Regions from separate parts of the Streptomyces sp. NPDC005706 genome, predicted to be linked through region 2. Evidence: riboswitches for the same ligand, from Rfam matches in the RefSeq annotation. Region 2 holds a riboswitch; the other holds the start of a gene.

Region 1 (4,444 bases), on a different contig from region 2:
CCAGGCCGGCAGCGGGCCGTTGCGCTCGGCGAGGTCCGCGGAGGCCTCGTACGCGGCGAGCATGATCCGCTCGGCGATCCGGGAGGACAGGGCCTTGGCCTCGGGGGAGTCGAAGGGCAGCCGCAGCTTGAAGAAGACGTCCTGCAGGCCCATCGCGCCCAGGCCCACCGGACGCCAGTTGGCGTTCGACCGGCCCGCCTGCTCGGTCGGGTAGAAGTTGATGTCGACCACGCGGTCGAGGAAGGTGACGGCCGTGCGGACCGTCTCGTCGAGCCGCTCCCAGTCGAGGCCGCCGGCCGCCGTGTCCACGAAGGCGCCTAGGTTGACCGACCCCAGGTTGCAGACCGCGGTCTCGCCGTCGTCCGTGACCTCCAGGATCTCGGTGCACAGGTTCGAGGAGTGCACGACGTGGCCGGCGGTCGCCGTCTGGTTGGCGGTGCGGTTGGCGGCGTCCTTGAAGGTCATCCAGCCGTTGCCGGTCTGCGCGAGGGTGCGCATCATGCGGCCGTACAGGTCCCGGGCGGGCATCGTCTTCTTCGCGAGCCCGGCGGCCTCCGCCCTGCGGTACGCGGCGTCGAACTCCTCGCCCCACAGGTCCACCAGCTCCGGCACGTCAGCCGGGGAGAACAGCGACCACCGCTCGTCGGCGTCGACCCGGCGCATGAACTCGTCCGGGATCCAGTGCGCGAGGTTCAGGTTGTGCGTACGGCGGGCGTCCTCACCGGTGTTGTCGCGCAGCTCGAGGAACTCCTCGATGTCGGAGTGCCAGGTCTCCAGGTACACGGCGGCGGCGCCCTTGCGCCGGCCGCCCTGGTTCACCGCGGCCACCGAGGCGTCCAGCGTCTTCAGGAACGGCACGATGCCGTTGGAGTGCCCGTTGGTGCCCCGGATCAGCGAACCGCGGCTGCGGACACGGGAGTACGACAGGCCGATGCCGCCGGCGTGCTTGGAGAGGCGGGCGACCTGGTGGTAGCGGTCGTAGATGGAGTCCAGCTCGTCCAGCGGGGAGTCGAGGAGGTAGCAGGACGACATCTGCGGATGCCGGGTGCCGGAGTTGAAGAGAGTGGGGGAGGAGGGCAGGTAGTCGAGGCGGCTCATCAGCCCGTAGAGCGCGGCGACTTCGTCCACGGAGCGGGCGGTGTCGTCCTCGGCCAGCCCGGCGGCGACGCGCAGCATGAAGTGCTGGGGCGTCTCGATCACCTGGCGGGTGATGGGGTGGCGCAGCAGGTACCGGCTGTGCAGCGTGCGCAGGCCGAAGTAGCCGAAGCGGTCGTCGGCCGCCGGGTCGACCAGCGCGTCGAGCCGTTCGGCGTGCAGCCGTACGAACTCCGCCGTGCGGTCGGCGATGAGACCCTCCCGGTGGCCCACGGCGACGGACCCGGTGAAGGACGTGACGCCCTGCGAGGCGGCCTCGGCGCGGACGGAGACGGTCAGCAGCCGGGCGGCCAGCCGGGAGTAGGCGGGATCCTCGGAGATCAGTCCGGCGGCCGCCTCCGTGGCCAGCTCGCGCAACTCCGCCTCGTCGGCCCGGGCGGACCGGCCGCGCAGCGCGGCCGCGGCGACTCGGCCGGGATCGGCGTCGGGGAGGTCGGCGGTCAGCTCGGTCAGGGTCCGCAGCAGCGCGGTACCGGGACCGTCGGTCTCCACCGGGGCTCCGCTCGCCGGGATGGCTGAAGCCGGGTCGGCTGGCGCGATGGTCACGTGGGGCTCTCCCTCGCTCGGCACGGGGCCTTGCGGAGGGCAGGGGTCAGCGCGAGCGCGCACGGCGTCGCGTCCCCGGCCCATTCCACGAGGCCCGGACGTCGATGAGCACCCGGACCGGACGGCCGGGCGCGCGCTGCCGACAGGTCCTCGGACTGAAACAGGCGTGCGGAAACACGCAAGTACACCGTTGCGGGACAGTTCCGGATTCGCACCGGATTCCCCTGCGGCGACAGCGAGCATGAGCATACATCTAGTGCCGGGCTGTCGTGTCACCCCCACATGTTGTGCCTGTTGCGTGTTGTGGTGGCTCCGCAGGGTCAACTCGCATGACAGCGGGCCGCCGTGGGTGGTGCCCTCGGCGGCCCGCTGTGGGGTGGTTCGTGGCCGGCTCGCGCTAGTGGGCGCTGCCCGCGGTGGCGGGCGGGAGTTCCACCTCGACCCCCGGGTCGCCCGCGTCCGCCGTGTAGTCCTCCGGCCGGGTCTCGTCGAGGCCCTCCGGGGCCTTCACGGCCTTCAGGACGAACGTGAGCACCACGGTGACCACGACGTTGAGCACGAACGCGGTGAGACCGATGTAGCCGATCTCCCCGATGCCCGGGATCTCCTTCGCGGAGCCGCCGAAGTGCTTCTGGGTCGGCGAGGCCACCCCGTACGCGGCGAGCGTGCCGTACACCATGCCGACCGCCCAGCCGGCGAGCAGCGCCCAGCGGTGGAACCAGCGGGTGAACAGGCCGCCGACCAGGGCCGGGAAGGTCTGCAGGATCCAGATGCCGCCCAGCAGCTGGAAGTTGATGGCGACCGTCTTGTCCATCGTCAGGACGAAGACCAGCGCGCCCACCTTCACCAGCAGCGACACGATCTTGGAGACCCGGGTCTCCTCCTTCGGCGTGGCGTCCGGCTTGATGAAGTCCTTGTAGATGTTGCGGGTGAACAGGTTCGCCGCCGCGATGGACATGATGGCCGCGGGCACCAGGGCGCCGATGCCGATCGCCGCGAAGGCCACACCCGCGAACCAGTCCGGGAACATGTCCTCGAACAGCTGCGGGATCGCCAGCTGGCCGTTGGTGACCTTCACCCCGGCCGCGATCGCCATGAAGCCCAGCAGGGCCAGCAGACCCAGCATCAGCGAGTACAGCGGCAGGAGGGTGGTGTTGCGGCGGATCACCTCACGGCTCTTGGACGACAGGGTCGCGGTGATCGAGTGCGGGTACATGAACAGGGCGAGCGCGGAACCGAGCGCCAGGGTGGCGTACGTCCACTGGCCCGCCTCCGGCGGTGCGAGCGCGCCGCGCGGCTTGCCGGTCGCCGGGTTGACCTGGCTGAAGGCGTCGCCCGCCTTGGCGAAGACGTCGTCGAACCCGCCCAGTTTGATCGGGATGTAGATGATCGCCACCGCGATGACGATGTAGATCAGCGTGTCCTTCACGAACGCGATCAGGGCGGGGGCACGCAGACCGGACGAGTAGGTGTACGCGGCCAGTACGCCGAAGGCGATCAGCAGCGGCAGGTCCTTCACGAACCAGTTGGTGCTCTCGCCGCCGCCGACGCCCATCACGTCCAGCACCGCCTGGATGCCGACGAGCTGGAGCGCGATGTACGGCATCGTCGCGAGGATGCCGGTGACCGCCACGGCCAGCGACAGGCCCTTGGAGCCGAACCGCCCGCGTACGAAGTCCGAGGTGGTGACGTAGCCGTGGCGGTGCGAGACCGACCACAGGCGGGGCAGGAACGTGAAGATCAGCGGGTAGACGAGGATCGTGTACGGGACCGCGAAGAAGCCGGCCGCGCCCGCCGCGTAGATCGCCGCCGGTACGGCGACGAAGGTGTACGCCGTGTACAGGTCGCCGCCGAGCAGGAACCACGTGATCCAGGTGCCGAACGACCGTCCGCCCAGGCCCCATTCGTCCAGGGAGTGCTCGTTGTCGGCCTTGCGCCAGCGTGCGGCCAGGAAGCCCATGACCGTGACGGCCAGGAAGAAGAAGATGAAGACGCCGAGCGCGACGCCGTTGACGCCGTCGTTCACTTCGTCGCACCCCCGTTCCGGGCACCACGGGCGCGCTGGTCACGCTGCCACAGCTTGTACGCCAGCATCGTGAGCGCGGTGGAGATGACCACCCACAGCATCTGGTACCAGTAGAAGAACGGGATCCCGATGAACGCGGGGTCCGTCTTGGCGTACGAGCCGACCCACAGCATCGCCACGAAGGGTGCGGCGAGACACAGGCCGATGACCACCCGGACCGGTGTCACCACCGGTGGTCTCACTTCTTGCGTTTCGGACATGCCACGGCTCCGTCCCCTCGCTGATCACCTGTGTAATGCGCAGGCAATCTAGGTGACGCCGTCACGGCAGCGGAAGACCTCGTCCGCATATCGGCATATCGATTTCGCGTGCGGAGCGTGAAGGTCTTGGGCGATGGTCAGTCCTGGGGGCGCTTCAGGCGGGCGACGAACTTGTACCGGTCACCCCGGTAGACGGACCGCACCCACTCCACCGGCCGGCCGGCCTGGTCCAGGGAGTGGCGGGACAGCATCAGCATCGGCAGACCGACGTCGGTGCCGAGCAGACCCGCCTCGCGCGGGGTGGCCAGGGAGGTCTCGATGGTCTCCTCGGCCTCGGCGAGATGGACGTCGTAGACCTCGGCGAGCGCGGTGTACAGGGACGTGTACTTCACCAGCGAACGCCGTAGCGCGGGGAAGCGCTTGGCCGACAGATGGGTGGTCTCGATGGCCATGGGCT
Region 2 (4,444 bases):
GGACGAGCCGCGACGGACGCAGGCCGCAGGCCCGCTGTTCCGTGACTCCGACGCCGCCCGGCGGCTGCTTCCCGTGCGGACGATCTACGCCGAGCCCGCTGCCGCCGCCTCGCCCCGCGGCCGCCAGATCCTCGCCCGCCACCCCGCCGCGCGTGTCGTCGAGGTGGACTCCCACTGGCGCATTCCCGAGCTGCACGGCGACGAGGGGAACGTCGGGCGCTGGGTGCGGGTGAAGGGCGAGACGCTGGTGCTGGGCGAACGCAAGACGCTCACCACGCGGCCCAACGGCCGGTCCGCCGACTGGATCGCCCCCGGCCCGTCCAACGGCTGCGCGATGGCCTGCGTGTACTGCTACGTGCCGCGCCGCAAGGGGTACGCCAACCCCGTCACCGTCTTCACCAACATCGAGCGGATCATCGGCCACCTGGGCCGCCACATCGCGCGGCAGGGGCCCAAGCGGGAACCCAACCAGTGCGACGAACGGGCCTGGGTCTACGACATCGGCGAGAACGGCGACTGCTCGGTGGACGCGCTGATCTGCGACAACACCGCCGATCTCGTGCACGCCTTCCGGCAGTGGCCCACCGCCAAGGCGTCCTTCGCCACCAAGTTCGTGAACCCGGATCTGCTGGCACTGGATCCGCGGGGCCGCACCCGCGTCCGGTTCTCGGTCATGCCGGGCGAGGACTCCCGGCTGCTGGACATCCGGACGTCACCGGTGGCCGAGCGCGTCGCCGCCGCGGCCGACTTCCTGGACGCGGGGTACGAGGTGCACTTCAACCTCTCCCCCGTGGTGCTGCGCCCCGGGTGGCAGGAGGCCTGGGCCGAACTGCTCCGGCAGCTCGACGACGTGCTCCCGGCCCGGGTCAAGCGGCAGGCGGCCGCCGAGGTGATCACGCTGACCCACAACCGGGAACTGCACGAGGTCAACCTCGGCTGGCATCCGCGCGCCGAGGACGTGCTCTGGCAGCCCGGCATCCAGCAGGGCAAACGCTCCGAGAACGGGGCGCTGAACGTGCGCTACGACCACCTGGTCAAAGCGAGGGCCCTGGACGACCTGCGCGGGCTCGTCGCGGCGCACGCTCCCTGGCTGCGCATCCGGTACGCCTTCTGAACCGGGCCCCGCGGACCGCCTCTGACGCCGGCCGCGGAGTCCGCCACGACGCGTGAGGCACCGGCCCGCGAGCGGGCCGGTGCCTCACGCCGGAGTGCCGGGTGCCTCAGTGGTGCGCGGCCGGGGCGCGCGGACCGGCGTCCTGCCGCTCACCGGCCGTGCGCTCGGCGGTGAGCACACGTTCCGCGAGGACGCCGAAGACCAGCCCGAACGCGGTCCACAGGGTCGCCTGGACGGCCAGTGCCGCCAGGCGGAACCGCCACAGCAGGCTCGGGGAGAAGTCCTTGGGGACCTCGTCGACGGCCGGCAGGAACGCGTAGGCGAGCCCGGCGGCCAGCAGGAAGAACGCGCCCGCGGCCACGGTCGCGTTCCAGTTGCCCAGGCGGGGGGCCAGCCGCTTGCCGAGGATCACCGTGGCGACCGCCAGCAGCACGCTCAGGACCATCATCAGGAAGTACAGCGTCGTGCGCTTACCGATCGTGTCGGGGTCACCGACGGACGGCGGGTTGGCCGGATACTTCAGGAACGGCACGACGTAGACGGCGACGAGGCCGGCGGCCGCCAGGAGCAGCGCGCTCGCGCGCGGCCCGAAGCGGCCGATGCGCCCCAGCGCGAAGCAGTAGGCGAGGGCGGCGATGCCGCCGAACGCGATGCCGTAGAGGAGGACGCCGGTGGACAGGCCGGCGGTCGACTGCATCGTGCGGGAGACCGCCTCCACGCCGTGTTCGTGGGAGTGCGCCTCTTCGTAGGCGATGGCCGAGTCGACACGCGGCTCACCGAGGAAGTAGGCGACGACGAGGGCGAGCAGGCCCGCGGCGAGTCCCGCGAGCATGCCACGCACCAACAGGTTCCGGACAGTTGCCGAGTTCATGAGCTCGTGCGCTTCCTCGCCCCGGTCAGTGGCAGGGGAAGCCGAGCAGATGCCGGGCGTCGTGCACCCACTCGTGCACGTTCTCGCCGGACATCACGGAGGTCGCGCCCTGTTCGGCGCCGACGAAGTACAGCAGGACCAGCATCAGGACGCCGAAGAAGACCGCCCAGGGGGCGATGGCGCCGATCGGCAGCTTGGCGGGGAGGGCGGTGGGGTTGGTGCTGGGCTGAACGGCGGACTGCGCCATGGCAGGACCTCCTGGGGAACTCGCGTCCCTGCTCGGTGGTGCACGGGACGACGGGCGGGTCTGACTTGCCCGGTCCGCACCAGGAATGGTGTGAACGGGGCTTACAGTGGCGCGACCGTGCCGGATTCCCACCGGCTTCCGCATTCCGTCGTCGATATCGCCGAGAAGGTACCGCGAAGCGCGGGTGCGGCCAAGGGCGCACGGGTGCGGGGCGGTGCGCCCCGCGGCCGCCGTACGCTGTGGAACCCCTGTGCCGAAAGGGCCGTTGACCATGCAGGCGACCTCATGACGACCCGAGTGATGTTGATCTCACCGGCGATGAACCCGGCCCTGCGGGAGGCCCGCTTCGACGACGGATGCTCACTCGACGCGGCGGGCGCCGCGCGCGCCCGGTCGGCCGCGGACGGACTGCGGCCCGCCGCCGTGGCCCTCGTCTCCCCCACGGCCCGCTGCCGGGAGACGGCGGCCGCGCTGGGTCTCGACGCACGTGCCGAACCCGCCCTGGCCGGGCTCGGCATGGGCCGCTGGCGGGGGCGGACACTGGAGGAGGTCGGCGCCGCGGAGCCGGAGGCGCTGGCCCGGTGGCTGGCCGACCCGGCGGCGAGCCCGCACGGCGGCGAGTCGGTGCGCCTGCTGTGCGCCCGGGTCGGGGGCTGGCTGGAGGAGGCCGCCCGGTCCGCCGGCCGCACGGTGGCGGTGGTCGAGCCGGAGGTCGTGCGCGCCGTGACCGTGCGGGTGCTCGGCGCTCCGGAGGCCGCCTTCTGGCGGATCGACGTACCGCCCCTGACCGCCGCCGGGTTCACCGGCCGGGCCGGACGCTGGAACCTCACGCCGGCCACCGTCCTGGGCGGGACGAGCGGCACGCCGGAGGGCGCCCCCGACCGCTGAGGAACGCCACCGCCCCCTGGACGCCGTTGCGGCCGGCCGTGAGACTGGGCCGGGTCCGACGCCCCCGGCTCTCCAGGACGGTGACCATGCAAGAGGAACTGCCCCGCGTCGAACTCACCCCACAGGCAGCGGAGTTGGTACGCCGGCTGCGAGCGGAACACGGACCGCTGATGTTCCATCAGTCCGGCGGCTGCTGCGACGGCAGCGCGCCCATGTGCTACCCCGACGGCGAGTTCCGCACCGGCGGTTCGGACGTGCTGCTGGCCGAGCTGGCGGTGGACGGCGTCGAGGAGCCCGTGACCTTCTGGATGTCGCGGAGCCAGTACGAGGCCTGGAGCCACACCCGGCTGATCGTGGACGTCGTACCCGGACGAGGCAGCGGTTTCTCACTGGAGGCACCCGAGGGGGTGCGTTTTCTCACCCGTTCTCGCGTAGTCGACGCCTAGCCGCCCCGCACGTCACCGTCGTCTGGTGCACTTCCCCCGAGCACTGACGGCAGTTGACGAGGCATCAGGGGGCGCGATGAATCGGGACGGGCGGCGGGCGGCGGCGGGCAGATCGGTTCTCACGGTTCTCACGGCGTTCGGCGTACTGGCCGGCGCGGCCCTGGCCGGGGCGGCGCCGGCCGGTGCCGTGCCGGCCGGCGGACCCGGCAGGCGGATCGCTCCCGGGGTCACGTACCGGGAGTTCGACATCACGGCGGCGGCCGGGCGGACCCACGCCCATCTGCTCACCGTCGACCTGGCCGATCCGCACGTCCGGACCGACCTGCTGTATCCCGGGGCGGTGGCGGCCCGGGCGACCGTGTCCCGGCTGGCCGACACGGCCGGCGCGGTCGCGGGTGTCAACGGCGACTTCTTCGACATCACCGAGACCCAGCACCCGGGCGTCGAGGCCACCGGGGCGACCGTCGGGCCGGCGGTCGCGGGCGGTCAGGTGCTCAAGGCGGCGGTGCCCGAGGGCCAGCGGTTCGGGCCGGCGCTGCCGCCCGGGACCAGCACGCGGGAGGTGCTGGGCGTGGGCACCGACCGGCGGGCGCGGATGGACCGCCTCTCCCTCACCGGCTCCGTGACCACACGGCGGGGGAAGCTCCCGCTGGGCGGCCTCAACCAGTACGCGCTGCCGCAGAACTCCGTGGGCGCCTTCACCTCCCGGTGGGGCGGCGCCTCCCGGGTGCGCGCCATCTGCGGCACGGACACCGACCGGGCGGCGGGCTGCGGCACTGACACCTACGAGGTGAAGGTGCGTCACGGCCGGGTGGTCGGCGGCGGCGCCCCGGGCGGCGGTCCGATCCCCTCGGGCACCACCGTCCTGGTGGGCCGCG

What was found. A riboswitch is a leader RNA that binds a small molecule or an ion and turns the genes downstream of it on or off. The one in region 2 is predicted to bind cobalamin.
Region 1: linked by a shared signal. The riboswitch ahead of ABZ478_RS06085 (ribonucleoside-diphosphate reductase subunit alpha) and the one ahead of ABZ478_RS15755 (CbtB-domain containing protein) in region 2 are both predicted to bind cobalamin.

The regions. Positions count from the first base shown of each region.
Region 1 is NZ_JBEXYS010000002.1:550,327-554,770, forward strand. It holds gene ABZ478_RS06085 (ribonucleoside-diphosphate reductase subunit alpha) at 1-1,701, opposite strand, end outside; cobalamin riboswitch at 1,825-1,963, opposite strand; gene mctP (monocarboxylate uptake permease MctP) at 2,099-3,727, opposite strand; gene ABZ478_RS06095 (DUF3311 domain-containing protein) at 3,724-3,987, opposite strand; gene ABZ478_RS06100 (GntR family transcriptional regulator) at 4,125-4,444, opposite strand, start outside.
Region 2 is NZ_JBEXYS010000007.1:164,609-169,052, reverse strand. It holds gene ABZ478_RS15765 (spore photoproduct lyase family protein) at 1-1,114, shown strand, start outside; gene ABZ478_RS15760 (CbtA family protein) at 1,221-1,985, opposite strand; gene ABZ478_RS15755 (CbtB-domain containing protein) at 2,011-2,232, opposite strand; cobalamin riboswitch at 2,268-2,412, opposite strand; gene ABZ478_RS15750 (histidine phosphatase family protein) at 2,518-3,120, shown strand; gene ABZ478_RS15745 (DUF779 domain-containing protein) at 3,207-3,566, shown strand; gene ABZ478_RS15740 (phosphodiester glycosidase family protein) at 3,643-4,444, shown strand, end outside.